Regions from separate parts of the Variovorax sp. GW821-FHT09A10 genome, predicted to be linked through region 1. Evidence: riboswitches for the same ligand, from Rfam matches in the RefSeq annotation. Region 1 holds a riboswitch; the other holds the start of a gene.
The links. A riboswitch is a leader RNA that binds a small molecule or an ion and turns the genes downstream of it on or off. The one in region 1 is predicted to bind glycine.
Positions count from the first base shown of each region.

Region 2: another riboswitch for glycine. It lies ahead of gcvT (glycine cleavage system aminomethyltransferase GcvT); the one in region 1 lies ahead of AC07Q9_RS26360 (D-amino acid dehydrogenase).

Region 1 covers NZ_JBWKPT010000009.1:112,631-127,025, reverse strand. Annotated here, with positions in the region: gene AC07Q9_RS26395 (HAD-IIIA family hydrolase) at 1-108, opposite strand, end outside; gene AC07Q9_RS26390 (NAD-dependent epimerase/dehydratase family protein) at 105-1,064, opposite strand; gene AC07Q9_RS26385 (D-sedoheptulose-7-phosphate isomerase) at 1,147-1,776, opposite strand; gene rfbC (dTDP-4-dehydrorhamnose 3,5-epimerase) at 1,885-2,433, opposite strand; gene rfbA (glucose-1-phosphate thymidylyltransferase RfbA) at 2,430-3,317, opposite strand; gene rfbD (dTDP-4-dehydrorhamnose reductase) at 3,357-4,247, opposite strand; gene rfbB (dTDP-glucose 4,6-dehydratase) at 4,244-5,323, opposite strand; glycine riboswitch at 5,441-5,531, shown strand; glycine riboswitch at 5,576-5,682, shown strand; gene AC07Q9_RS26360 (D-amino acid dehydrogenase) at 5,774-7,075, shown strand; gene AC07Q9_RS26355 (FIST signal transduction protein) at 7,095-8,375, opposite strand; gene AC07Q9_RS26350 (PhaM family polyhydroxyalkanoate granule multifunctional regulatory protein) at 8,425-9,243, opposite strand; gene AC07Q9_RS26345 (aminotransferase-like domain-containing protein) at 9,308-10,729, opposite strand; gene AC07Q9_RS26340 (LysE family translocator) at 10,860-11,459, shown strand; gene AC07Q9_RS26335 (DMT family transporter) at 11,456-12,406, shown strand; gene AC07Q9_RS26330 (VOC family protein) at 12,418-12,825, shown strand; gene AC07Q9_RS26325 (aminotransferase-like domain-containing protein) at 12,880-14,067, shown strand; gene AC07Q9_RS26320 (DJ-1/PfpI family protein) at 14,082-14,395, shown strand, end outside.
Region 2 covers NZ_JBWKPT010000002.1:1,322,886-1,337,280, forward strand. Annotated here, with positions in the region: gene AC07Q9_RS12935 (TRAP transporter substrate-binding protein) at 1-299, shown strand, start outside; gene AC07Q9_RS12940 (TRAP transporter small permease) at 380-892, shown strand; gene AC07Q9_RS12945 (TRAP transporter large permease) at 903-2,195, shown strand; gene AC07Q9_RS12950 (AraC family transcriptional regulator) at 2,229-3,008, opposite strand; gene AC07Q9_RS12955 (MFS transporter) at 3,118-4,308, shown strand; gene AC07Q9_RS12960 (L,D-transpeptidase Cds6 family protein) at 4,552-5,025, shown strand; gene AC07Q9_RS12965 (hypothetical protein) at 5,120-5,656, shown strand; gene AC07Q9_RS12970 (N-acetylmuramoyl-L-alanine amidase) at 5,751-6,428, shown strand; glycine riboswitch at 6,478-6,568, shown strand; glycine riboswitch at 6,581-6,685, shown strand; gene gcvT (glycine cleavage system aminomethyltransferase GcvT) at 6,733-7,905, shown strand; gene gcvH (glycine cleavage system protein GcvH) at 7,977-8,348, shown strand; gene gcvP (aminomethyl-transferring glycine dehydrogenase) at 8,407-11,316, shown strand; gene AC07Q9_RS12990 (DUF3014 domain-containing protein) at 11,391-12,311, opposite strand; gene AC07Q9_RS12995 (DUF2855 family protein) at 12,454-13,572, opposite strand; gene AC07Q9_RS13000 (TetR/AcrR family transcriptional regulator) at 13,623-14,240, shown strand; gene AC07Q9_RS13005 (alpha/beta hydrolase) at 14,215-14,395, opposite strand, start outside.

The DNA.
Region 1 (14,395 bases):
CTCCAGCAATGGCGTGCCATTGACATCCACGAGCGGCTTGGGACGCCCGTTCAGGCGCTCTGCCAGCCGGGTGCCCTTGCCGCCCGCAAGAATGACCGCCTGCGTCACTCCGCCAGCTCCTCGCGCGCGATCTCGTCGACCGCGCGCACCATGGCCTGCGTCGAATCAAGCTGAGGGCTCCAGCCGCTGGCGGCCAGGCGCTGGGTCGAATAGCGGAAGCGCGGCACATCGCCCACCCAGCCGCGGTTGCCCTCGCCAAAGACGATGTCGGCTTTCGGAGACACCCGGTCGCGCACCGTCTGCGCAATCATGCGCACCGTGACGCCATCGTCCTTCGGCCCGATGTTGAACACCTTGTAGCGCCCCTCGAGCCGGCTCACGTGCAGCATGGCGTCGATCAGGTCGTTGACATGCAGATACGCCTTCTGCTGCGTGCCGTCCCCGAGAACCTGCAGTTGCTCGGGGGTTGCCTTCAGCTTGCGGATGAAATCGAAGATCACACCGTGCGTCGCCGGCACGCCGATGACGTTCGGGAATCGGAAGATGTCTGCGCGCGGGAGGAAAGACTCGACGGCCGCCCGGATCTGCGCTTCCGATGCCAGCTTCATGGCCCCGTAGTTGGAGATCGGTTGCAGCGGGCCGATGTCTTCATGAATTTCACGTTCGCCGAGATCGCCGTAGATGGCCGAGCTCGACGCGAAGTGCAGTTCGGGAATGTCATGCCGGCGCATCGCTTCGAGCACGGAAAACGTGGTCAGGAACGTGCGATCGCGGTCAATGCGCGGATCAGCCACCCCTGCCGGGATGTCCGAATTGGCGGCCAGGTGCCAGACATGGGCCACGGGCGTGCCGGCCTCCTGGATCGCCGCCGACAAGGCCTCCAGATCGGAGCAGTCCACCTGCCGAAAACTGAAATGAGGATGGCTGTCGAATTCCGCCACCAGTTCACGCCGTCCACGTGACAAGTCATCCAGGGCCAGAACGGCGCCACCCTCTCCAAGCAGACGGCGCGTCAGGTTGACAGCGACAAAACCAGCGCCACCAGTGATCAGGTGCAATTTCATGGGAATCTCACAATAGGAAGGCTTTGGGTGGCAGCAGACCTAAAGAGCTGGAAGTTGCTTGCCCAGGCCTGCGTGTCGGATGCTAGAACTTGAGCGTTCCCAGCAGGGACGGATCTGTCAGGTGGCTCTGGCGAAGGTACTGCGCCAGGATGTGCATGAGCGACTGGTGAACATCCTCGACGACACCGTAGTTCTGCGCATCCACGTGAAGACTGACGTCGGCGAGGCGAGCCGCATCGCCACCCGCAAACCCGGTCATGGCAATCGTGGTCATCTTCATCTCACGCGCTGTATTGAGCGCCTTGATGATGTTGGGCGAAGCGCCAGACGAGCTGATCGCGATGAGGACGTCGCCTTCGGACGCCATGGACGTCAGCTGGAACGAGAACATCTCTTCGGGTCCGATGTCATTGACGATCGCGGTGATCAGTTCGACGGCGGACGAGAGGCTGTTCACCTTCGGCTTCAGCCAGCCATTGCTGCGAACACCTTTCATGCAGTCGCAGACCAGGTGGTTGGAGATGGCCGCCGACCCCCCATTGCCACACGAAAAAATCATCTTTCCCTGGGCCGCACGCTCCGCAAGAAGGCGCCCGGCGGCTGCAAGCGCGCCACGGTCCACGGTCTTGGCTGCGGCCGTGATTCTTTCGAAATACGCGTCCGCGTACAGCCCAGCATCTGCTATCTGGTGATCTGGAAAGAATGAAGGCATAAAAATTTCAAGTGGGAGTTATAGAAATAGGGGGTGGCAGACAGTTCCAACGGCTTTGACTACCCCTTTTGAAATAGCAGCGGCAAACCAGGCCGCCACGCTCATCTCTTATTCGAAGAATTCCGCCTGCTTCATCGTCTGCCCGGCGCTGTCCTTGGCCGAAAGTGCAGGCGCCTGTCCCACATCCGGCCACGCAATATCGAGAGAGGCATCGTTCCATACGATGCATCGCTCATGCGCAGGCGCGTAGTAGTCGGTGGTCTTGTAGAGGAAATCGGCGCTGTCGCTGAGCACGAGAAAACCGTGCGCGAAACCGGGGGGAACCCACAACTGCCTGTGGTTGCCTTCACTGAGTTCCACGCCGACCCATTTCCCGAAAGTCGCCGACGACTTGCGGATGTCCACGGCCACATCGAACACCGCGCCACGCACAGCGCGCACCAGTTTTCCTTGCGCTTGCTGGACCTGATAGTGCAACCCCCGAAGCACGCCTTTGGACGACCTCGAATGGTTGTCCTGCACGAAGTCGACCTTCGACCCGACCGCGTCTTCAAAAGCACGCTGGTTGAAGCTCTCGTAGAAAAACCCCCTGGCATCGCCGAACACCTTCGGCTCGATGATCAAAACGTCAGGGATCTCGGTTCGGATGACATTCACGAGCGCACCTCTTCGGCCAGCAAGTGGTTCAGGTACTTGCCGTAACCGTTCTTCTGCAGCGGTGCAGCCAGCTTTTCGAGCTGCGCGCGGTCGATGAAGCCATTGCGCCACGCGATCTCTTCAGGACACGCGATCTTCAGCCCCTGTCGATGCTCCAGGGTCGCGATGAACTGACCCGCTTCGAGCAGGCTTTCATGCGTGCCCGTATCCAGCCATGCATAGCCCCGCTGCATGATCTGCACGTTCAGCTGATCAAGGTCCAAATACGCCTGGTTGACCGCCGTGATCTCCAGCTCGCCGCGCGCGCTGGGCTTCACGGCCTTGGCGATGTCGACCACCTGGTTGTCGTAGAAATACAGGCCGGTCACGGCGTAGCTGCTCTTGGGCTTGACGGGCTTCTCTTCGATGCTGCTGGCCTTGCCGTTGGCATCGAAGGCAACCACGCCGTAGCGCTCGGGGTCGTTCACGTGGTACGCGAACACGGTCGCACCGCGCTGCTTGGTGTCGGCATCCGACAGCAGATGCACGAAGTCGTGCCCATAGAAGATGTTGTCCCCCAGCACCAGCGCGCTCGGCGAATTGCCCACGAACTTCTCGCCGATGATGAAGGCCTGCGCCAGGCCATCGGGACTCGGCTGCACCGCGTACTGCAGGTTGAGGCCCCACTGGCTGCCGTCGCCCAGCAGTTGTTGGAAGCGCGGCGTGTCCTGCGGCGTGCTGATGATCAGGATGTCGCGCATGCCGCCGAGCATCAGCGTGCTCAACGGGTAATAGATCATGGGCTTGTCGTACACCGGCAGCAGTTGCTTGCTCATGGCGAGCGTGGCCGGGTGCAGGCGGGTGCCGGAGCCACCGGCAAGGATGATGCCTTTGCGTTGCGTCATGGGGTCTTCTAGTGTGGGAGGCCGGGAAAAATCAGTCGGTCAGAGCGTCTCGCGCAACATGCGTGCCACGCCTTCCTGCCAGGGCGGCAGTCGCAGGCCGAAGGTGGTCTGCAGCTTGGTGGTGTCGAGCCGCGAGTTGTGCGGGCGCTTCGCGGGCGTCGGAAAGGCGCTGGTGGGCACGGCCTCCACGGCCTGCGGGCCGGCCTTGAGTTCGACGCCAGCCTGCTGCGCCATCTCGAGCACGAAGCGCGCGTAGCCGTGCCACGTGGTCTCGCCGCCGGCGATGGCGTGGTACAGCCCGGCCTTGGTCGGGTCTTGCAAGGTGGCGCGGATGGCGTGTGCAGTGATATCGGCCAGCAACTCGGCCCCGGTGGGGGCGCCGAACTGGTCGTCGATGACCGTGAGCTTGTCGCGCTCCTTGGCCAGGCGCAGCATGGTCTTGGCGAAGTTGCCGCCGCGTGCGGCGTACACCCAGCTGGTGCGAAAGATCAGGTGCTTCGCGCAATGCTGCGCCACCAACTGCTCGCCTTCGAGCTTGGTCTGGCCGTACACGCTGAGCGGGCCGGTCGCGTCGTCTTCTTTCCAGGGGCGGGTGCCGCTGCCGTCGAAGACGTAGTCGGTGGAGTAATGCACCATCAGCGCGCCGATCTGCTGCGCGGCCTCGGCCACCACGCCGGGCGAGGTGGCGTTGAGCTTGCGCGCAAAGTCGGGCTCGCTCTCGGCCTTGTCGACGGCGGTGTGGGCGGCGGCATTGACGATGACGTCAGGGCGCACGGCCAGCACCGTGGCGGCCAGCTGCTCGGGACTGCTGAAGTCGGCGTGGAAGTCGGTGCTATCGAAGTCCAGCGCGACCAGTTCGCCGAGCGGCGCGAGGCTGCGCTGCAACTCCCAGCCGACTTGTCCACCTTTGCCGAGCAGCAGCAACTTCATGCGGAAGCCTTTGCAGGCGCAGCGTCGTACTGCTTCTCGACCCATTCGCGGTACGCGCCGCTTTGCACGTTGCGCACCCAGTCACCGTGGGCGAGGTACCACTCGACGGTCTTGCGGATGCCGGTGTCAAAGGTCTCGGCGGGCTTCCAGCCAAGCTCGGCCTCGAGCTTGCGCGCATCGATGGCATAGCGGCGGTCATGGCCCGGGCGGTCCGTGACGTAGGTGATCTGTTCCTTGTACGGCTTGCCGTCGGCGCGAGGGCTCAGTTCGTCGAGCAGCGCACACACGGTGTTGACGATCTCGATGTTGGGTTTCTCGTTCCAGCCGCCGACGTTGTAGGTCTCGCCGAGCTTGCCGGCCTCGAGCACGCGGCGGATGGCGCTGCAGTGGTCCTTCACGTAGAGCCAGTCGCGCACCTGCATGCCGTCGCCGTAGACGGGCAGGTTCTTGCCGGCCAGCGCGTTGACGATCATCAGCGGGATCAGCTTCTCGGGGAAGTGGAACGGGCCGTAGTTGTTCGAGCAGTTGGTGGTGACCACCGGCAGGCCGTAGGTGTGGTGCCAGGCGCGCACGAGGTGGTCGCTGGCGGCCTTGCTGGCCGAGTACGGGCTGTTGGGCTCGTACTTGTTCTCTTCGGTGAAGGCCGGGTCGGTCTTGGAGAGCGAGCCGTAGACCTCGTCGGTCGACACATGCAGGAAGCGGAAGGCGGCCTTCTGGTCGGCCGGCAGTGCGTTCCAGTAACCGCGCACCGATTCGAGCAGGCGGAAGGTGCCGAGCACGTTGGTCTGCACGAAGTCTTCGGGGCCGTGGATCGAACGATCCACATGCGATTCCGCGGCAAAGTTCACGACGGCACGCGGTTTGTGCTCGGCCAGCAGGCGATCGAGCAGCGCGCTGTCGCCGATGTCGCCCTGCACGAAGACATGGTTCGCGTTGCCCTTGAGCGATGCGAGGGTCTCAAGGTTGCCTGCGTAGGTCAGCTTGTCGAGGTTCACCACGGGCTCGTTGCCCTGCGCGATCCAGTCGAGTACGAAATTGGCGCCAATGAAGCCTGCGCCGCCGGTAACCAGGATCATGGAGTCCCCACCTGTAGAAAAAAGTTTGCTTTACCGAAAATCAACATTCAATTATCCCATCGGTGTGAAGTGCCGATGTACAGGGCTTGGCCGGCTTGCGGGGCCCGCCTACAATCGCCAACAATTGCAGGAGAGCGGGCCTCCACGGAGGCCCTACCGAAGGCGCAAACTCCCATAAACGCTCAGGTCGGCCCGACGACATTCCAGGCAACGCCACGGAATTTCGGCAAGGGGTCAGTACTGCACTCATCGATACAGCCGTCTGGAGAGCCGTCACGCCATGTGGCGCACCGAAGGAGCAAACCCGCTGCGGGTGCAGCAGGGTGAATCTCTCAGGTACCGAGGACAGGGGGAGCGGCAACTTGGACAGCGGTCGTCCGGTTGCTTGCTATTTTTTCAATAGCACTCCACGCCCGCCGTTCAAGCGCTGCAAACTCAAAGGTACTTGCAATGCGTGTGATCGTTCTTGGCGCCGGCCTGCTCGGCGTGACGTCGGCCTACTACCTCCAGCAACTCGGCCACGAGGTGACCGTGATCGACCGGCAGGCCACCCCGGCCGCCGAAACCAGCTTCGCCAACGGCGGCCAGATCTCGGTCAGCCATGCCGAACCCTGGGCCAATCCGAGCGCGCCGCTGAAGGTGCTGCAATGGCTCGGCAAGGAGGATGCGCCGCTGCTCTTTCGCATCCGCGCCGACATGCGCCAGTGGCTCTGGGGTCTGCAGTTCCTGCGCGAATGCACCCCCGCGCGCACCCGCCACAACATCGAACAGATCGTTCGTCTCGGTACATACAGCCGGGAAATGTTGCAGCAATTGCGTCGAGACACCGGCCTGAACTATGACCAGCGCACGCAAGGCATCCTGCACTTCTACACGACGCAAAAAGAATTCGACGGCGCCCTCGCGCCCGCCGAGCAGATGCGCGCCCTGGGCTGCGAACGCCTGGTCATCTCGGCCGACGAGGCCATCAAGATCGAACCCGCCCTCGCCCACATCCGCCCCCAACTCGCCGGCGCCACCTACACCGCCGAAGACGAATCGGGCGACGCCAACCGCTTCGCGCGCGAGCTGGTGAAGCTGGCCGAGGCGGCCGGCGTGAAGTTCCTCATGAGCCACACGGTGACCGCGCTGCGCGAAGCCGGCGGCAGCATCGACCACGTCGAGGCGACCGACAACGAAGGCCGCTTCCAGCGCATCCGCGGCGACGCCTTCGTGCTTGCGATGGGTTCGTTGAGCCCGCTGTACGCCGCGCCGCTGGGCATCCGCCTGCCGATCTACCCGGCCAAGGGCTACTCGGTGACGCTGCCCGTGAAGGACGCATCGAAAGCGCACCAGGTCTCGCTCACCGACGACGAATACAAGCTGGTGTTCTCGCGCTACACCTCCGAATCGGGCGACCGCCTGCGCATCGCCGGCACGGCCGAGCTCAACGGCTACGACCGCGACCTGAACCGCGTGCGCTGCGAAGCCATCGTGCGGCGCGTCGAAGAGCTCTTCCCTGGCGCCGGTGACACCGAGCGCGCGCAGTTCTGGACCGGCCTGCGCCCGGCCACGCCGAGCAACGTGCCGCTGATCGGCAAGACCAAGCTGCCGAACCTGTTCCTCAACACCGGCCACGGCACGCTCGGCTGGACGCACGCCTGCGGCTCGGGCAAGTCGATTGCGCGCATCGTGAGCGGACTGGCGCCCGAGGTCGATTTCGCGTTCGCCGGCATGCCGGCGCCCGCGCCGCGCGCACTGCAACCGGCCTGAACGCGACCGGCGCCGGACCTCAGTCCGGTGCGGTGAACACCGTCAGCACGCCGGTGTAGCCGTACAGGTGATGGCGCGCGATCTCGCCCGCGGCGAAGAAGCCGACCAGCGGCACGTCGCCCAGCGCATGCCGCACGATCTGCAGCTCGGCGCCCGGCGCACCGAAGTGCGGGCCGCCGCGCCCCGAGCAGCTCACGTACACCGCGCCCGCGATGCGCCGCGCGGGATGCGGCGCGGCCTCGGCCTCGCCGGCCGCCACGGCGCGCGCGGTGGCCAGCGTCTGTTCTTCGGGCTCGAGCTCTTCGCGGATCTCGGCGCAGATGCGCATCAGGTCGGCGCGCGCCGCCTGCGCGTTGCGGCGGCAGAAACTCAGCCGCATGCCGGCCTCGGCGTTGTCGGCAATGGCGATGCCGCGCCGCGTCGGGTCGAGGCCGATGATGTGGCGCACCAGCACGTCGGCGCCCAGGTCGCCGGTGCGGCGAATGCCGTCGCTGCCCGCGTCGGCCAGGCCGACCAGCGTGTTGCGCACGGCGTCGATGGCCTCCTGCGGCCGGTCGAGCGACACCTGCAGGTCGGCCAGCAGCACGTCGAGCGCCGGTTCGCCGTCGAGCGCCAGCAGCAGGTTGCCGTCGGCCTCGGTGATCTCGCGCTCGCGCGCGCCGCCCGTGCGCAGCGGCTGGCAGCCCTGCGTGACGCGCGACACCAGCCGCACGCCCTCGCCGAACACCACGCCCGACAAGCCGCCCGAGAACACACCGCCCGCCGCGCCGTGGCCGCGGATGTTGCCGTTGCCGCCGACCGCGAACTGCAGCGCCCCGCCGCGGCCGGACGAGAGCCCGCCGAACAGGTAGCCGGTGTCGGTGCGGCCCGCCATCTCGCCGATGAGCTCGCCCAGGTCGGGCGTGGCGGGGTCGGCGTGCACGAGCGCGGTGTGCGCCTCGAAGCCGCTCATTTCGGAGCTGCCCAGCGGCGCCACGCCCGAGAACACGCGGTACTGGTCGCTGGGCAGCGCGCACAGCATCAGGCTCAGGCCGGGCTCGTCGAAGTACTCGGCGTTGTTGGCCGACACGCCGATGCCGACCGTGCCCGACCAGTCGGTGACCTCGGGCAGCTCGGCGCTCAGGTGATCGAGGATCTCCTGCGCCTCGCTCGCGTAGTGGTCGGTGATGTAGAGCAGCCCGAGCGTCGGGTTCGACGCGTAGTCGGGCAGCGCCATCTGTGCGCGCAACTGGGCCAGCACGAGGCCGGCGGCCATGCGCCATTGCGGGTGGGTGGCATGGCCGGTGGGAAACAGTTTCATGGTGCGTACCGACCCGTGCGTCGTCGTCTGGAAAGGTGTCTGTAAGACGTCAGCGCCGGCCGGAGGTTCGCTTGCGCGCGGCGGTGGACGTGGTTTTCTTGCGCGCGGCGGGTGCCGGCGCGGCTTTCTTGGCGGCGGCCTTCTTCGCCGCGGTCTTGGCGGCCGGCTTGCGCGCCGCCGTCGCCTTGCCGATGACCTGCCCCACGGCGTCGGCCAGCGGCTGCGCCATGGCCGGCACCTTGAGCTGCGCCGCGTCCTGCAGCGCCGTGCTCGCGATCTGCTGGAACTGCTCGGTGAGCGAGCCCCACCATTGCATCGGGTCGACGACGCCGGCGGCGCCGTTGGACGCTGCGGGCTTGGCGCGCGATGTCTTCTTCGGCGCCGGGGCTTCCTCTTCCGCTTCTTCCTCGGCCTCGTCGAACTCTTCTTCCTCTTCCTCGACGGCTTCCGGTTCGGGCCGCGGTGCGGGGGCAGGGGCAGGGGCAGGGGCAGGGGCAGGGGCAGGGGCCGGTGCAGGCGCCGGCGCCGGCGCCATGGCCGCTGCCTGCTTGGTGAACGCGCTGGCGATGTCTTCCATCCGCACGTTCATGCCGCGCAGGGTCGACAGCGTCATCTTCTGCACCTCGAGCGCCTGGATGGTCGCCTTGAGCGCATGGCCGTTCTGTTCGAGCCAGTACTGGACGGTCTTGAGTTCCTGGATGCGCTTGTCGACCTCTTCGACGCTCATGGTGGGCGCGACCCAACTCGCCAGGCTGGGGATGCCGGGCACCGAGCCGGAGCCCGCGGCGGCACCGCCGGCGAGGTTCTTCAGGAAGTCGAATCCGGGGACGAACTGGCTGAAGTCGAAGGGTTTGCTGGCGTTGCTCATGCGGGAGGTCTCCTGGCTGGGTTTTCTTGTGCTGCCAGCTTACTCCAAGCCCTTTGCAAGCGAATCAGAGCTCGTCCCTGACCCGGCTGAAAACCTTCCAGAAATTCGCGTCCTGCGAGGTCGCGAAGTTGATCCGCATCATCGTGCTCGGCGGCCTGCGCGCATGGAACAGCGAGCCCGGCGCCAGCAGGTAGCCCTGGTCGAGCATGCGTTGCGTGAGCGCGTCGGTGTCCACGCCCGTGTCGACCCAGCCGAACAGCCCGGCCGGCTCCGAGGCGAAGGTGCAGCCGTGCGACATGGCCAGCTTCACCGCGCGGCCACGCGCGCCGTCCAGGCGGATGCGCACGCGCTCCGAATGGCGGCGCAGCTGGCCCTGGTCGATGCACCACGACAGCGCCCGCTCGAACAGCGTGGGCGAGGTCAGCGTGGCCAGCAGCTTGGTCTCCAGCAGCCGCTCTTTCAGCGCGGGCGAGGCGGCCAGGAAGCCGATGCGCCAGTTGGGTGCCAGGATCTTCGCGAAGCCGCTGACGTAGATGGTGCGCTGCAGCCCGTCGAGCGCACTCAGGCGCGTGGCGTGCTCCGGCGCGAGGTGGCTGTAGGTGTCGTCCTCGACGATGTGGAAGTCGTGTTCGTTGGCCAGCTTGAGCACGCGGTGCGCGCTGCCCGGCGTGAGGCTGTAGCCGGTCGGGTTGTGCAGCACGCTCACGCTGACGAAGAGCTTGGGGCTGTGCAGCTTGCAGTACTGCGCCATCACGTCGAGGTCGGGCCCGTCGGCGCGGCGCGGCACCGGCAGGATGCGCATGCCCAGCGCTTCGAGCCGGGCGAACTCCAGCGCCCAGCCGGGCTCCTCGACCATCACCGGATCGCCCGCGCGCAGCAGCGTGCGGCTCACGATGTCCAGCGCGTGCGTGGCGCCGATGGTGGTGACGATCTGGTCGGGCCCGGCCGGCACGTTGATGCGCACCAGCTTCTGCGACAGGCTGCGGCGCAGCGCGAGGTCGCCCGAGGGCTCGCCGTATTGCAGCGACAGTTCCTGCAGCGCCGACGTGGTCGTCACGCGGCGCACCGCGGTCGCCAGGAAGGTCGAGGCCATCCAGTCGGGCGGGAACACGCCCATGCCCGGCTGCGGCTTGTCGCTCGGGCGGTGGAACATGCTGCGGATCAGCGAGCTGGCATCGGCCGGCACGCGCGAGGCCATCATCGGCGGGACCTCGGGCGCGGCATGCGCCGGGTTGCGCGAACTCTCGGGCACGGGTGCCGCGTCGCGCACATAGAAGCCGCGCTGGCGGCGCGCCTCGACCAGGCCCTGCGCGAGCAACTGGTCGTACGCGGCGACCACGGTGTACGGGCTCACGCCCTGCTGGCGTGCGCACTCGCGCACCGAGGGCAGGCGTGCGCCGGGGGCCAGCAGCCGGTTGCGGATGCGCTCGGCGAGGCGATCGGCCAGCTGCCCGGTCAGGGACTGGGTGGAGGTTCGGGTCAGCATCGGATCGGGCTGCATCGCACAGAGAGCGAGAAAAGGGCGGCGTGTGTCGAAGGAATGACCAATACAGATTTCAGATTTGTTCGATCATCTGTACTGGAACTGTAATGGTCTCAAGTTTAGAGTCTGTGACATGAACTGGCAAGAATTCACCGCGCTGCTGGTGCTGGCCACGGCGATGAGCTTCTCGCCCGGACCCAACACCACGCTCTCCACCGCCCTGGCGGCCAACGGCGGCCTGCCGCGTGCGATGCGCTTCGTGGTCGCGGTGCCGGTGGGCTGGACCTTGCTGCTCGCCATCTGCGCGGCCGGCCTCGGCGCGCTGGTGGTGGCGATGCCGCCGCTGCGCCTGGCGATCAAGGGCCTGGGCATCGCCTACCTGCTGTGGCTGGCCTACAAGCTCAGCGGCAGCGCCCAGCTCGGCAAGGCCGACAACGCCAGCCTCTCGGTCGGGTTCACGCAGGGCGTGATGCTGCAGTTCGTGAACATCAAGGCCTGGCTGCTGGCGCTCACGCTGGTGGCGGGCTGGATCGCCGGCCAGCCCGACGCGCTCGCGCGCTTCGCCATCGTCGCGCCCGTGATGCTGACCTATGCCTTCACGAGCAACTTCGCCTATGCGCTGGTCGGCGCGCTGCTGCGCGAGTGGCTGGCCAAGGGCACGCGCCTGCTGTGGTTCAACCGCGCGATGGGCCTCGTCCTCGTGCTCACGGCCTGGTGGATGGTGGGCGTATGAAGCTCGCCCTCAAGGACGAAACGCTGGGCATGTGGCTCGGCATGGTCGGCGTCGCGCTGTTCGCCATCACGCTGCCAATGACGCGGCTGGCCACGGGCACGCAAGACGCGCCGCAGCTGTCGCCGTGGTTCGTCACGGTCGGGCGCGCGGCACTGGCGGGCGTGCTGTCGGCCATCTTCCTGCTGGTCACGCGCTCGCCGCGTCCGGCGGCGCACCAGTGGAAGCCGCTGGGCATGGCGGTGCTGGGCAACGCGATCGGCTTTCCGCTCTTGCTGGCCTTTGCGCTGCGCGTGGTCACGGCCAGCCATGCGGCGGTGGTGACGGCGCTGCTGCCGCTGGTCACGGCCGCGGTCGCGGCCTGGGTGCTGCACCAGCGCGCGCGCCTCGGCTTCTGGCTCTGCGCCGTCGCGGGCAGCCTGCTGGTGGTGGTGTTCTCGGTGCTGCGCGCACAGCAGAGCGGGCACGGCTTCGGTTTCGAATGGGCCGACCTGCTGCTGGTCGGCGCGGTCATCGCGGCCTCGGTCGGCTACATCTACGGCGCGCAGGTCACGCCGTCGCTGGGCGCCGAGCGCGTGATCTGCTGGGTCTGCGTGATGGCACTGCCCGTGACGCTGCCCGCCACGATCGCCCTGTGGCCGCAGCAGCCCGTGGCCGCCTCGGCCTGGGTCGGCTTCACCTACGTGGGCATGTTCTCGATGTGGATCGGCTTCTTCGCCTGGTACCGCGGCCTGGCCCTGGGCGGCGCGCTGCGCGTGAGCCAGACGCAGCTGCTGCAGCCCTTTTTGTCGATCCTCGCGTCGATCCCGCTGCTGGGCGAACCGCTCGACCTCGTGACGCTGGGCTTCGCCGCCGCCGTGGTCGCCACGGTGGTCGTGGGCAAGCGGCTGTCGCAACCGCAGGCCGCGCCTGCCGTTCCGCGCGGCGCCGAGCCGCAGGCCAGGAGCTGACGACCATGACGCTGTTCAGCCATGTCACCGTCGGCTGCACCGACCTGTCGCGCGCCGCCGCCTTCTACGACGCGGTGCTGGCGCCGCTCGGCCTGATCCGCCGCCCCGTGACGCCCGACGGCGGCCCCGACGCCGCCTGCTGGATCGTGCCGGGCCAGACGCTGCCGCGCTTCTACGTGTACATCCCGCTGGACGGCGAACCCGCCAGCGCCGGCAACGGCAGCATGGTCGCGTTCTGCGCGCCCTCGCCGCAGGCCGTTCATGCCGCCCACGAGGCGGCCCTGCGCCACGGTGGCCGCGACGAAGGCGCGCCCGGTCCCCGCCCCCGCTACGGGCAGGGCTATTACGGCGCCTACCTGCGCGACCCGGACGGCAACAAAATCCATGTCGTGCACCGTGGCGACATCCCGCCGCCCTGACCCCACACTCAGACTCACCTCACCTCTCATCCGCCAGAAAGAAGAAAGCCTCCCATGAACTGGAAACTCGCCGCCCGCGCCGCCAAGATGAACCCTTCGGTGCTGCGTGAAATCCTCAAGGTCACCGAGCGCCCCGGCATCATCAGCCTGGCCGGCGGCCTGCCTTCGCCCAAGACCTTCCCGATCCAGGAATTCGCCGACGCCTGCGCCGAAGTGCTGCACAACGACGGTGCCGCCGCGCTGCAGTACGCCGCCAGCGAAGGCTATGCGCCGCTGCGCCAGGCCGTGGCCGACATGCTGCCCTGGGACGTCGACGCGTCGCAGGTGCTCATCACCACCGGCTCGCAGCAGGGCCTCGACCTCGTGGCCAAGGTGCTGATCGATCCGGGCAGCAAGGTGCTCGTCGAGACGCCCACCTACCTGGGCGCGCTGCAGGCCTTCGGCCCGATGGAGCCGCACCCCGTGGGCGTGGCCAGTGACGACGACGGCGTGATCGTCGACGACCTCGTGGCCAAGGCGGCCGACGCGCGCTTCGTCTACCTGCTGCCCAACTTCCAGAACCCCACCGGCCGCACCATGACCGAGGCGCGCCGCGCCGCCGTGTCGGCCGCCGCAGCCGCCGCCAACCTGCCGATCGTCGAAGACAACCCCTACGGCGAACTCTGGTTCGACGAAGCCCCGCCGCTGCCGCTGGCCGCGCGCAACCCCGAGGGCGTGATCTACCTGGGCTCGTTCTCCAAGGTGCTGGCCCCGGGCCTGCGCCTGGGCTTCCTGGTGGCGCCGAAGGCCATCTTCCCCAAGCTGCTGCAGGCCAAGCAGGCGGTCGACCTGCACACGCCGATCTTCACGCAGCGCATGGTCTCGGCCGTGATGAAGGACGGCTTCCTGGACCGCCACGTGCCCACCATCCGCGCGCTGTACAAGCGCCAGCGCGACGCCATGATGGCCGCGCTCACGCGCGAGATGGCCGGCCTGGACGTGAAGTTCAACGCGCCCAAGGGCGGCATGTTCCTGTGGGCGCGCCTGCCCGAGGGCATCGACACCGTGACCCTGCTGCCCAAGGCGGTCGAGCGCAACGTGGCCTTCGTGCCCGGCGCGCCGTTCTACGCGGGCGAAGGCGATCCGCGCACGCTGCGCCTGTCGTTCGTGACCGCCAGCGTCGAAGAGATCGACACCGCCATCGCCGCGCTGGCCGTCACGCTGCGCGAAGAGCTGGCGCTGCTGGCCCCCGCCCACGCCTGACAGGGCCGACGACGATGCACATCGCCATCCTCACCTTCGACGGCTTCAACGAGCTCGACTCGCTGGTCGCGCTCGGTGTGCTCAACCGCGTGAAGAAGCCGGGCTGGCGCGTGACGCTGGCCTCGCCCAGCGCCACCGTGACCTCGATGAACGGCGTCACGGTGCATGCCACCGCGACGCTCGAGGCGGCCTGCGAGGCGGGCGCGGTGATCGTCGGCAGCGGCATCCGCACGCGCGAGATCGCCGCCGACGCGGGCCTGATGGGCGTGCTGCGCGGGCTCGACCCGTCGCGCCAGCTCATCGGCGCGCAATGCTCGGGCACGCTGCT
Region 2 (14,395 bases), on a different contig from region 1:
CGCTCACCGGCCACGTCTACTCGCCGGCGCTGCTGCTGCTGTCGCCCAAGGTGTGGAACAAGCTCTCCGACGCCGACAAGAAGGTGTTCACCGAAGCGGCGAAGAAGGCCTCGATCGCGCAGCGCAAGAAGGTCAACGACGACGAGAACAACGGCATCGCCCAGCTTGAAAAAGACGGCATGAAGGTCACGCGCACCGTCGACGGCGCGGCCTTCCGCGACGCCCTGAAGCCGGCCTACGTGGGCTACGCCAAGGAATTCGGCGCCGACAACATCAAGAAGATCACGGACGTCAAGTAAGACCGCTCCGCCCCGACCGCGCCCGGCCCGCCTCAGTGGGCCGGGCGCTTCGCATTTCCGACACCACAGAGAACCACAACGTGCAAGCCTTCGAGCGCTACTTTCTCGCCGCCAACCGGTGGGCGCTGATCCTCCTGCTGGCGGCCATGTCCGTCATCATCTTCACCAACGTCGTGCTGCGCTACACCACGAACCAGTCGATCGAATGGGCCGAAGAGGTGTCGCGCCACATGATGATCTGGCTCACCTTCCTGGGCGCCGGGCCCGTGCTGCGCTACGGCGGCCACATCGCCGTCGAGAACCTGCAGGACGCCCTGCCCCGGCCCGCGGCCGTGGCGGTGCGCCTCGTGGTGGCCGGGCTGCTGTTCGCCTTCTTCGGCTTCATGGTCTGGTACGGCTGGCTCTACATGGAACGCACGATGTTCCAGCTCACCGCCGTGACGCAGATTCCGTTCGCCTACATCTACAGCGCGATGCTGATCGGCGGCGTGCTGCTGATCGTGCACTGGCTGCTGGTGGTGCGCGGCTACGTGCTGAACCGCGAGTTCGCGTCGGACGCGCATTTCGACGCCAACGCGTCGGCCTCGCTGTAAGGAGAAGACCATGGATGCCAGCATTGTCCTGATCGTCTCCGCCTGCGTGTTCCTGGCCATCGGCGTGCCCGTGGCCTTCGCGCTCGGCCTGGCCACGGCCGCCACCCTGATCCTCGCGGAAAGCTACCCGCTGATGGTGCTGCTGAAGGAAACCTTCACCGGCATCGACAGCTTTCCGCTGATGGCCGTGCCCTTCTTCATCCTGGCCGCCGAACTGATGAGCGGCGGCTCGCTCACCGAGGTGCTGCTGCGCTTCGCGGGCCAGTTCGTCGGCCACCGGCGCGGCGGGCTGGGCTACACCAACGTGGTGTCGCTGACCTTCTTCTCGGGCATCTCGGGCTCGGCGCTGGCCGACGCGGCCGGCCCCGGCTCGATGCTCATCAAGATGATGGACAAGGCCGGCTACGACCGCTCGTACGCGGCGGCGCTGACGGCCTCCACGGCCATCGTGGGGCCGATCATCCCGCCCTCGATCATCATGATCATCTACGCGCTGCAGGACGAGACCGTGTCGGTCGGCCAGCTGTTCGTGGCCGGCATCGTGCCGGGCATCCTGATCGCGGTGGCGATGTGCGTGGTGAACTTCTACGTGTCGAAGAAGCGCAACTACAAGGGCGACGGCCAGACGCCGCCGCTGCGCGAGATCCTCATCACGACGTGGAAGGCGATTCCCGCCATCCTGCTGCCGGTGGTCATCCTGGGCGGCATGCGCGCCGGCTGGTTCACGCCCACCGAGGCGTCGGTGGTGGCGGTGTTCTACGCGCTGGTGTGCGGCAAGTTCATCTACCGCACGCTCGAGTGGAAGATGCTGCCCGACATCCTGTCGCGCTCGGCCCTGCTGTCGGCGTCGGTGCTGATCATCATCGGGCTGTCGGCCTCGTTCGCGTGGGTGCTGACCATCGAGGGCATTCCGCAGCAGATGGCCGAATGGCTCATCAGCATGAACCTCTCGCCGTGGATGTTCCTGATCATCGTCAACGTGTTCCTGCTGCTGTTCGGCATCTTCATCGAGCCGCTGCCGGGCGTGATGGTGCTGGCGCCGATCCTTGCGCCGGTGGCCATCAAGCTGGGCGTCGACCCGGTGCATTTCGCGATGATCGTGATCTTCAACCTCACGCTGGGCATGATCACGCCGCCGGTGGGCGGGCTGCTGTTCGTTACCTGCAACGTGTCGAAGGTGCCGATGTCGGCGCTGGTGAAGGAGCTGGTGCCCTTCCTGTGGGCGCACGGCGCGGTGCTGGTCCTGCTGACCTTCGTGCCGATGCTCAGCACCTGGCTGCCGCGCGCGCTCGGGTTCAAGTAGCGGCACGGGCCGCTCCCGCCCGCACCCCCAGCTTCAGGCCGGCGGGTGCAGGTACTGGCTCGGCGGCACGCCGAGCGTGCGGCGGAACATCGCGGTGAAGGCGCTCGGGCTCTCGTAGCCGTGCGCCAGCGCCACCTCCAGGATCGACGCGCCCGCGGCCAGCCGCGGCAGGCTCAGCAGCAGCCGCGCCTGTCGACACCACGCGCCGAAGGTCATGCCAGTTTCGCGTTCGAACAGCCGGGCCAGCGTGCGCGCGTTCATGTGCAGCCGCGCGGCCCAGCCGTCGAGCGTGGCGGGCTGCGCGGGGTCGCGGATCAGCGCCTCGCACAGCGCGGCCAGGCGCGCGTGGCGCGGCATCGGCACATGCAGCGACAGCGCGGGCGCGGCCTCGATCTCGTCAAGGATCAGCTCCATCACGCGCTCGTCGCGCCCGCCCGGCGGGTAGTCCAGCGGCAGCGACACGGCCGCCACGATCAGCTCGCGCAGCAACGCGCCCACATGGATCACGCGGCACTCGGCGCCCAGGTCGGCGCGCGTGCCGGGCTCGACGAAGACCGTGCGCATCTTCACCTCGCCCGCCATGCGGATCTGGTGCGGCATGCCCGGCGGCACCCAGACGCCGCGCCCCGGCGGTACCACCCAGCTGCCGGCCGCGGCGCCGACCATCATCACGCCCGAGATCGCGTGGATGAGCTGCCCGCGCCGGTGCGCGTGCGGCGGAATGAAGGCGTCGCCCGCCGGGTCGGTGGCCAGCACGGCGACCGCGCGCGGGGTCGATTCGCCTTCGTCGGGGCGCAGATTCAGTTTGTCCATTTCACGACGATGTTTGCACATTCATAGCGAGAACATCTTTCCGTGTCTTCCTACGATGGCTTTTCTCCCTCTTTTTCTCCAACCGGACATCCAGGAAAGAAGCCATCGCATGAACACGCGCCGACTCGGGCTGCTCACCGGCACCCATGCCGTCAACGACCTCTACCAGGGCCTCGTGCCCGCGCTGCTGCCCTTCATGGTGCTGGAGCGCGGCTACAGCTACACGGCCGTGAGCGGCCTGATGCTGGCGGCCACCGGGCTGTCGAGCGTGGTGCAACCGCTGTTCGGCCTGTACGCCGACCGCCACCCGCGCGCCTGGCTCGTGCCCGTGGGCTTCCTGGTGGCGGCGCTGGGCGTGGTGCTGGCGGGCCTGAGCCAGAGCTACCTGCTGACCTGGATCGCGGTCGCGCTGTGCGGGCTGGGCATCGCGGCCTACCACCCGCCCGCCACCGTGGCCGCGCGCGCGGCCGGCGGCGCCTCGCAGAAGGCGATGAGCGTGTTCTCGGTGGGCGGCACCATCGGCGCCTCGTTCGCGCCCGTGTTGGCGGCCACGGTGGTCGGCGGCGGCAGCCTGTCGCGCAGCTATCTGCTGGGCATTCCCGCGGTGGCGATGGGCGTGGTGTGGCTCGCGGCCAACGCGCGGCGCAGCGCGGCCGCCCAGCACGCGGCCACGGTGGCGCGCGCCGCGCAGGCCCGCGCCCAGGTGCTGAAACCGCACAACGACTGGCGCGCCTTCAGCCTGCTGGTCGCGACCATCGTGGGCTGGTCGATCCCCTACGTCACGGTGCTGTCGATGCTCTCGCTGCGCATCACGCGCGACCTGCACGGCAGCACCTTCCAGGGCGCCGCGGCACTCACCGCCTTCACCGCCGCAGGGGCCGTGGGCACGCTGGCCGGCGGCTGGCTCGGCGACCGCATCGGGCGCATGGGCACCATCCGCAGCGGCTATCTGCTCGCGCTGCCGGCCATGGCGGGCCTCGTGCTTTCCTCCACGCCCGGCGCGGCGCTGGCCTGCACCGCGTGGCTCGGCATGAGCATGTTCCTGCCCTTCGCCGCGCAGGTGACGCTCGCGCAGGACTACCTGCCGCGCAACCCGGCCACCGCCAGCGGCATCACGCTCGGCCTCGCGCTCTCGGTCGGCGGGCTGGTGTCGCCGCTGTTCGGCCTGCTGTCGGATGCACGCGGACTCGGCGTGACGCTCACGGTGGTGTTGTGCGTGCTGTGCGTCGCGACCGTGCTGGCCTTGCGGCTGCGCAACCGGACGGTGCAGGTGATGACGGGCGAGGCTGCGGCGGCCTGAGCCCAACCCCACGCTCCCGGTGCACAGGGCACTGGGTGCTTCCCGCAGCGAAATCAAGGAGGAGCCGAAGGCGGGGGACATTCGCGGAGGGAAGCACCCGGTGTCCTGTGCACGCGCCCTGAACCACGGACCACCGAAATCCGTGGGCGATTCAACGCCGCACGCCTCCTCTTTCACTGCCAGAATCGACGCAAGCTTAGACGTCGAGCCTGACAGACAAGAAGAAGGAAAGAGAAGGACGCCATGCACCGAATCGTCGCCCAGGGCTGCAGCCTTGTCGCTGCCGGCTTGCTGGCCACCGCCGGTATCGCGGCCACGCCGGCCGCCGCGCCCGTTGCACCAGCAGCCGCCCCCGCCAACCCCACCAATCCCGTCACCCACCTTGCCGAAGTGGAAAGCGCCGTGCGCGCCTGGGCCGCCGCCTGGTCCGCGCGCGACGTGGAGCGCTACCTCGCCGCCTACGCGAGCGACTTCACCCCCGCGCGCGGCCAGACCCGCGAGCGCTGGGAGGCCGACCGGCGCGCCCGCATCACGGGCAAGTCGCGCATCAGCGTGGGCATCGAGGGGCTGGTGATCAGCGTCCAGGGCACCTCGGCCAGCGCGCAGTTCCGGCAGGTCTACCGCGCCGACGCGCTCACCGAAACCGACCGCAAGACGCTCGAGCTGCAGCGCGTGGGCACGCGCTGGCTGATCCGCAAGGAGAGCGCGGGCAACTGACGCGCCCCCTTGTCCCTGTAAGGCAAATGGTTCACGAAGATGTCACCACTTGCCACGATGCTGCAGCCTTCGACCTCCGAAAGCTGTGGCCGCCATGTTCCCCACCAAGACCGAGAAGGCACGCGACGAACTCCAGGCCGGGCAGCGCACGCTCAGCCAGCGTGAGCGCGCCCTGCTGCTCATGGCCGACGGCCGGCGCTCGCTGACCGACTTCAGCCCGCTGTTCCCCAGCCGCGTCGAGGCCGAGCAGGCGATCCAGGGGCTGATGCAGCGCGGCTACCTGCAGGTCGCGCGCCCGGTCGCGCCGCCTCCGGCACCCGCCCCCACGCCCGTCCCCGCCGCCGAGCCGATCCAGGTCGCCACCTCGGCCGACAGCTTCGACGGCAAGCGCTCGCTGGCCACCACGCGCATGTTCCTGTTCGACATCTGCGAGCGCATGTTCGTGCGCCGCGACCCGCGCTTCGCCAACCAGATGCGCGACGCCCTGCGCGAGGCCCGCGACCGCGAGGCCATGCTGACCATCGCCGCGCTGATGCTCTCCGAGATCGAGAAGGCCGCCGGCCCCGAGCGCGCCGACTCGCTGCGCGAGCGCATCGACAAGCTGCTGCCGCCGGCAGAAACCGTGCACTGAACCTCGCGAGAGCGGGTCGACATCCCCTGTTCAGGGGACGCGGACCTGCGGGGCTCGCTGCTAGAACTCACCTCCCAACTCAAGGAGGTTCAGCATGCCAAATCCGCAGAGCTATCACTTCACGCTTCCCAAGTCGAAACGACCGGGCGAAGTCTCCCTCAACGAGCCCTGGTACCCCGGCGTCCAGCCGTACTGGCCGACATGCACGACGAAACGATCGGTCGATCCGATCATGGGCATCACCACGGTGGTCATCCATGCCACGGCCGGCGGATCGTCTTCCGGTGCCATCTCGGTCATGAAGAAGCCGACCGACGCTGCCTCGTTTCACTGGCTGGTGCCCGATGAGGACGAGGCCCAGCACGGCGAACTGGTGTGGGCCTGCGTGCCCGAGGCGCTCGCTGCGTGGCACGTACGCAATGCGGCCTCGCATCCCGATGTGAACGACGGGGCCAAGCGGGTCAACCACTGGTCGCTTGGCATCGAGGTCGTGAACAAGCAGGAACTCGATCCGTTCTCCGATTGGCAAGTCGAAATCACGGCGCGCATCGTTCGCCACTGCTGGGCCAAATACCCCAACCTGGCCCATGTGGTCTCGCACGCCAAGCTGGACCCCGACCGCCGCACCGACCCCGGCACCCTGTTCGACTGGGAGCGCTTCAAGCACCTGGTCCTGAATGGCGAGGCCGATGCCATTCCCGTGGCGGTCGCCTCCGCCATGCCGCTCTCCCGCATCAGGCCGTCCCAGGCCGCGGGTTGCTGCCACACCTGAGGCCCCCACAGGCACGTCGACACCAGCCCCGGCCCCGCGATCCACTACACTCGCCGGGTCAGGAGAGAGCCCCGCGCGACGGGGCCGCCGAAGGCGCAGGGGTTCCCCGAACGCTCAGGCAAAAGGACTGACAAGACGCCGGCAACCACCGGCGTTTCCTTGCTGGAGAGAGGCCGTGGCATTGCACGCGGCCCACCGAAGGAGCAAACCCCGATCGTGGGGCGAATCTCTCAGGTAAAGCGGACAGCAGGGGTGGCCCGTGGCGTTGCAGCCATGGATTTCGACTGCCCCTTTGGAGTGCCCCGTGGCCGCTTCCTCCGCTTCTGACGCCCAACTTCTCAAGACCCCGCTGTACGACCTGCACGTGGAGCTCGGCGCCCGCATGGTGCCCTTCGCCGGCTATTCCATGCCCGTGCAGTACCCCGCCGGCCTCATGGCCGAGCACAAGCACACGCGCGACGCGGCCGGCCTGTTCGACATCTCGCACATGGGCCAGCTGCGCCTGGTCGGCCCCGATGCCGCCGCCGCGTTCGAAACCCTGATGCCCGTCGACGTGGTCGACCTGCCCGCCGGCAAGCAGCGCTACGGCCTGCTGCTGAACGACGAGGGCGGCATCCTCGACGACCTGATGTTCTTCAACGAAGGCAATGGCTCGCTCTTCGTGATCGTGAACGGCGCCTGCAAGGTGGCCGACATCGCCCACATCCAGGCCAGGATCGGCGCGCGCTGCCAGGTGCAGCCCCTGCCCGACCACGCCCTGCTCGCGCTGCAAGGCCCGCAGGCCGCGGCCACGCTGGCGCGCCTGTCGCCCGGCATCGAGCGCTTCGTGTTCATGACGGGCGGCGCGGTGCAGATCGGCGGCATCGCGGCCTTCGTCACCCGCAGCGGCTACACCGGCGAAGACGGCTTCGAGATCTCGGTGGCCGCAAAAGACGCCGACGCCCTCGCCCGCCTGCTGCTCGCGCAGCCCGAGGTGAAGCCCGTCGGCCTGGGCGCGCGCAACTCGCTGCGGCTCGAAGCCGGCCTGTGCCTGTACGGCAACGACATCGACACCACCACCACCCCGGTCGAAGCCTCGCTCAACTGGGCGATCCAGAAGGTGCGTCGCACCGGCGGTGCGCGCGAAGGCGGCTTTCCGGGCGCGGCCAAGGTGCTGGCCCAGCTGGCCGCCGTCGCCTCGGGCGCGGCCGGCCACACCGACCACAAGACGCTCACGCGCAAGCGCGTCGGCCTCGTGGCACTCGAACGCATCCCGGTGCGCGACGGCACGCTGCTGCAGTCGCTCGAAGGCCACGACATCGGCGCCGTCACCAGCGGCCTGCTCGGCCCCACGGCCGACCGCTGCGTGGCCATGGGCTACGTGGCCGCCGCCTTCGCCGAGCCCGGCACGCGCGTGCAGGCCATCGTGCGCGGCAAGCCGGTGCCGATGGAAGTCTCGACCATGCCTTTCGTGCCGACGCGCTACTACCGCGGCTGACCGACACTGAACCCCGCAGACCCGGCTAGGCTCTGCACCCCGATTCCATTTTTTCCACGAGGAGTTTTTTCATGAGCATCAAATACACCAAGGACCACGAATGGGTGGCGGCCGAAGGCGGCGCCGCCACCGTCGGCATCACCGTGCATGCGCAGGACGCGCTGGGCGACGTGGTGTTCGTCGACCTGCCTGAAGTGGGCAAGACCTTCGCGCAGGGCGAGGTCGCCGGTGTGGTCGAGTCGGTGAAGGCCGCCGCCGATGTGTTCATGCCCGTGTCGGGCGAGATCACCGAAGTCAACGAAGCGCTGCGCGCCGACCCGTCGCTGGCCAACAGCGACCCGCTGGCCGCCGGCTGGTTCTTCAAGGTCAAGCTGAGCGAACCCGCGCAGCTCGACGCCCTGCTCGACGCCGCCAGCTACGACAAGTTCGCCGCCGAATCCTGATCCGCTGAACAGCCGTTTCCTCGCACCTTCGTTCCTTCTCCCCCGAGCCTTCACCGCCATGCCGATTCCCGCCCTTCCCTCTTTGCAAGAACTAGAGAACGCCGAAGAATTCCTCGCCCGCCACATCGGCATCGATGCGGCGGACGAGGCGCGCATGCTGCCGGTGATCGGCTCCGAAACGCGTGCGGAACTCATCGACGGCATCGTGCCGGCGGCCATCCGCCGCGCCCGGCCGATGCGCCTGCCCGCGCCGGTCACCGAGGCCGACGCGCTGGCCGAGCTGAAGACGCTGGCGTCGAAGAACAAGGTGTTCAAGAGCTTCATCGGCCAGGGCTACTACGGCACGCACACGCCGGGCGTGATCCTGCGCAACATCCTGGAGAACCCCGCCTGGTACACGGCCTACACGCCCTACCAGGCCGAGATTTCGCAGGGCCGCATGGAAGCCCTGCTCAACTTCCAGACGATGGTGTGCGACCTCACGGGCATGGCCATCGCCAACGCCTCGATGCTCGACGAGGCCACGGCCGCCGCCGAAGCCATGACGCTCGCCAAGCGCAGCGTGAAGAGCAAGAGCAACGTGTTCCTCGTGTCAGGTGACTGCCACCCGCAGACCATCGAAGTCATCAAGACCCGCGCCGCGCCGCTGGGCATCGAGGTCAAGGTGAGCACGGTGTCGGAAACGCTGCCGCACCTGATGGTGAGCGGCGAGTTCTTCGGCGTGCTCGCGCAGTACCCGGCCACCACCGGCCACGTGCACGACCTGCGCCCGCTCGCAGGGCACGCGCACCAGTGCGACGCCGCCTTCATCGTCGCGGCCGACCTGCTGGCGCTGACGCTGCTGGTCGCCCCCGGCGAGTTCGACGCCGACATCGTCTGCGGCACCACGCAGCGTTTCGGCATGCCGCTGTGCAACGGCGGCCCGCACGCCGCCTACCTGGCCTGCCGCGATTCGTTCAAGCGCTCGCTGCCCGGCCGCCTCGTCGGCGTGAGCGTCGACACGCACGGCCAGCCCGCCTACCGCCTCGCGCTGCAGACGCGCGAACAGCACATCCGCCGCGAGAAGGCCACCTCGAACATCTGCACCGCGCAGGTGCTGCCGGCCGTGGTCGCCAGCATGTACGCCGTGTACCACGGCCCCGACGGCCTCACGCGCATCGCACAGCGCGTGGCCGTGCTCACCGCCATCCTCGCCAAGGGCCTGTCGCAGATGGGCCGCGAGCCGGTGAACACCACCGCCTTCGATTCGCTGACGATCCGCACCGGCGACGACACCGCCGCGATCATCGAGCGCGCACAGGCCGGCGGCGTCAACCTGCGCCAGCGCCTGCAGCAGCACCTGGGCATCTCGCTGGACGAAACCACCACGCGCGCCGACATCGAAACCCTGTGGGCCCTGTTCGTGCCCGCCGGCACCGCGATGCCGCGCTTCGACGAACTGGCCGCCAACACCACGCCGCTGATTCCCGAGGACCTGCGTCGCACCAGCGCCTTCCTCACGCACCCGGTGTTCAACACCCACAAGAGCGAGACCGCGATGCTGCGCTACATCCGCAGCCTCTCGGACAAGGACCTCGCGCTCGACCGCAGCATGATCCCGCTGGGCAGCTGCACCATGAAGCTCAACGCGACCAGCGAGATGATCCCCATCACCTGGCCCGAGTTCGCGAACATCCACCCCTTCGCGCCCGCCGACCAGCTGCAGGGCTACGCCCAGCTCGACGCGCAGCTGCGCGCCTGGCTGTGCGAGGCCACCGGCTACGCGGGCATCAGCCTGCAGCCCAACGCGGGCTCGCAGGGCGAGTACGCGGGCCTGCTGGCCATCAAGTCCTTCCATGAAGCCAAGGGCCAGGGCCACCGCAACATCTGCCTGATTCCCTCGTCGGCCCACGGCACCAACCCGGCCAGCGCCCAGATGGTGGGCCTGCAGGTGGTGGTGACGGCCTGCGACGCGCAAGGCAACGTCGACATGGACGACCTGAAGCGCGCCTGCGAGAAGCACAGCGCCCACCTGGCCGCCGTGATGATCACCTACCCCAGCACGCACGGCGTGTTCGAAACCCGCGTGAAGGAACTGTGCGAGCTCGTGCATGAGCACGGCGGCCGCGTGTACGTCGACGGCGCCAACATGAACGCGCTGGTCGGCGTGGCCGCGCCGGGCGAGTTCGGCGGCGACGTGAGCCACCTGAACCTGCACAAGACCTTCTGCATCCCGCACGGCGGCGGCGGCCCGGGCGTCGGTCCGGTCTGCGTGGTCGAAGACCTCGTGCCCTACCTGCCGGGCCATGCCACGGCCGGCGTGCCCTCGAACGGCGTGGGCGCCGTGTCGGCCGCGCCGCTGGGCAATGCGGCCGTGCTGCCGATCAGCTGGATGTACTGCCGCATGATGGGCGCCAAGGGCCTGCAGGCCGCGACCGAGACGGCCATCCTCAGCGCCAACTACATCAGCGCGCGCCTGAAGGACCACTACCCCACGCTGTACGCGAGCCCCAACGGCCACGTCGCGCACGAGTGCATCCTGGACCTGCGCCCGCTCAAGGACACCAGCGGCGTCACCGCCGAAGACGTGGCCAAGCGCCTCATCGACTACGGCTTCCACGCGCCCACGCTGAGCTTCCCCGTGCCCGGCACGCTGATGGTGGAGCCCACCGAAAGCGAACCGCTGGCCGAACTCGACCGTTTCGTCGACGCGATGATCGCCATCCGCGGCGAGATCCGCCGGGTGGAAGAAGGCGTCTGGTCGAAGGACGACAACCCGCTCAAGCACGCGCCGCACACTGCCGCCAGCCTGCTGGGCAGCGAGTGGAGCCACCCCTACTCGCGCGAACTCGGCGCGTTCCCGCTGGCCGAACTCAAGCAGGCCAAGTACTGGCCGCCGATCGGCCGCGTCGACAACGTCTACGGCGACCGCAACCTGTTCTGCAGCTGCGTGCCGGTGGGCGAGTACCAGGAAACCGAAGAGGCCTGAGCGCGAACGATCGTCAAAAATGAAAAAGGGGCGCCGCATGGCTTGCGGCGCCCCTTTTTATTTTCTTTCGCCCGTTACGGCGCCTTCTTGCCGGCCTGCTTCGCCACCTCGCCGGTGGCGATCTGCGCGCGCAGCCCGCGCAGGCTGGCCTTCATCTTGCGCTCGTTCTCGGGCCCCATGCGCACCAGGATCTTCTGGCCGGCCGAGAGCGATTCGAGCTTCGGGTCGACGTACTCGTAGCGCACCCAGGGCCGCTGCGAGGGAATCTCGCCCTTCACCTCGACCAGCTTCACCTGCACGGGCCCGGTGGGCTCGGGGGCCTGCAGCAGGTGGTCGATCACGGCGATGAAGCGGTCGTTGAAATAGCGCCCCGGATAGCCCAGCTCTTCGTACGCCTGCTGGAACAGCGGGTACAGCCGCGCATACACCGCCGCCGCCTTGGCCGGATCGACCGCCCCGGCCAGCATCACCATGCCGTTGTAGCGCGCCGCGTTGTTCGCCGCGATGGTCTGCACGCCGCCCTGCTGCGGCCCCTCGGTGATGAAGCGCTGCGGCGCGGGCTGTACGGGCCACTTGCTGGCGGGTGCCTGCTCGCGCGGCAGGTTGTCGACGGTGGCCACGAAGCGCCGCACCACGCCGTCGGACTGCAGGTAGGCCGCGACGGCCTTGCCGCCCAGCAGCTCGGTGAGCGCCTTCATCACGCGCGCATCGGAACTGGCCAGTGCGGGCAGCGCGGCATCGGGCGGGGCCAGCGCCTCGACCGGGTTCTGCGGGCCCTTGGGCTCTTCGGCCTTGGGCGGCTCGGGGGGCGCGTCGTTCGGTGCGACGGCCACGGGCGCGGTCGGCAGCGGCGCCAGTTGCTGCTGCTGGTACCAGCGCCAGCCGAAATAAGCCGCCACCAGCACGACCAGCGCCAGGCCGACGATGGTGCCCATCGGCGCTTCCTTGCGGGGTCGGAATTCAGGGGTGTCGCGGGGGGAGTCGGCGTCGGACATGGGCGGTTTCCTTTTGCGGGATGGCAGTGGGGAGACGAAAGGCAATGGTGCACCAGGATGGCCTGCACGGCCCGCACGATCGCCACGTTCTCGTAACCCCCTGTGACGCCCCACCCGCGCCGAAGTTCAGTCGCTCACGCTGTCACTCGCCGCCGATGCGCACCACATGCGCCTCGCGCGGATCGACGCGGCCCGCGTGCAGGTCGGCGATCACCGCCTGCGCATGCGCGAAGCCGCGGCCCTGAGCCAGCGTCATCCAGCGGTTGCCCGGGCGGCTCAGCTCGGCGATGAAGCGGCCCTGCGCGTCGTTGAAGCGGCGGTTGACCTCCTGCGGGCCCCAGTCGGCATTGCGCTTGCGGATCTGCACGGGCGCGAAGTAGAGCTTCGGCGTGGGGCCGGGCAGCGCGCTGGTGTCGCCCAGGAATTCGGTCTTCTGCGCCGAACCCGCATAGCAGTCGTACACCAGCGATTCGCCGAAGTGGTGGTGCACGGTGGTGCGCAGGTCGTCGTGGCCCGCGAAGTCGACGTACAGCGTGGGCACGTCGGCCGCGAGCGTCGCGATCTCGCCGTAAGCCACCGTGCGGTCGTAGCAGCCCAGCGCCTCGACGAAGGCGCGGTTGCCTTCCGAGGTGGCGGCGATGAGTTGCAGGCCTTCGCGGCGGCCGAGGCAGAAGGCCGTGCCGAACGCCGTCTTGCTCGAGGCGCTCGACACCACCACCTGCGTCGCGCCGAAGAAGCCGTTGTCTTCGAGGAAGTCGGCCAGCATGAACGAGGTGATGAACAGCGGGCGCACCAGCATCTGGTAGTCCTCCAGCGCGGCGACGTAGCCCGCGTCGTGGCTGCAGCGCATGTACTGGTTGTAGGCCGACACCAGTTCGCTGCGGTGCGCCGCGCCGTCGTAGAAGCCGCGCGGCGTCACGCGCACCGGCTGCATGCGCAGGTGGCTCGCAATGGAAAAGTAGCCGTAGAAGCGCTCGCCCACCGCCACGCCTTCCACGTTCGATGCCACCACGTCGGCAAAGCCCCAGGCCGGCATGTGGCCCCAGTCGGCGTCGCCGGTGGGAAAGAACTGCCAGTACTTCATCACCGCATCGCCGAAGGCCGCGTAGGTGATGTTGTTGGTGGTGAGCGAGAAGCGCTCGATCTGCATCAGCACCTCGCCCGGCTGCAGGCTGCCGGCGTCTTCCGAAGTGACGATGCGGGTGGTTCCGAGTGCGTTCTTGCGCGTTTCGAGGCGGGTTAAAGTGAATGCGTTGTTCATTCGCAAACTGTAGGACGGCCCGCTTCGCCGCGGGTTCGGAAACCCGGTCCATGCCCGCCGCTCCCCGCTCCAAGCCCCTGAAACGCCCCACGCAGGCGCGCAGCAAGTTCACCGTGCAGGCCATCTACGACGCCTTTGTTCGGATTTGGCGCGCGCAGGGCTGGGAGGGCGTGACCACGCGCGCCGTGGCGCTCGAGACCGGCATCGCCGTCGGCACCTTCTACGACTACTTTCCCGACAAGGAAGCCCTGCTCTCGGGCTATGTGCGCCACTGCGTCGAGGCGCTGCTGGCGCGACTCGACGCGGACGTGATCGCTCCTTCAGGCATCGACTGGCGCGAGCGCACGCAGCGCCTCGTGCGCCTCACCTGCGACACGCGCACCGACGGCTTGCCCGCCTTCGACCACGAGATGCTGATGCTCGAGCACCGCGTGGCCGAACCCAAGCACCACCGGCGCGTGTACGACGAGCTTCTCGCGCGCTGGACGCGGGCCTTCGCCGCCTGCCGCGACCTGCAGCCGCCGCCCTCGCCCGCCACCGTGCAGGCGCTGCTGACTGCGGCCTGGGGCGGGCGCCGCTACCGGCTGCTGGTGCAGCCCGACCCCATCGACGACGCGTGGGTCGCAGAGATGGAAGCGATGGTCAGGGCGCGGCTGTCGGCGCGCTGAGCGCCTGCAGCCACGCCAGCGTGCCCTGCAGCTCGGCCGGACGGATCTCGTGTGCGCCCGGAAAGTCCGAGCCCGACAGCGCCAGCGGCAGCCCGCGTGCCAGCTCGCGCGTGGCCTGCGCGGCGCTTGGTGGAATCACGTTGTCGGCGCTGCCG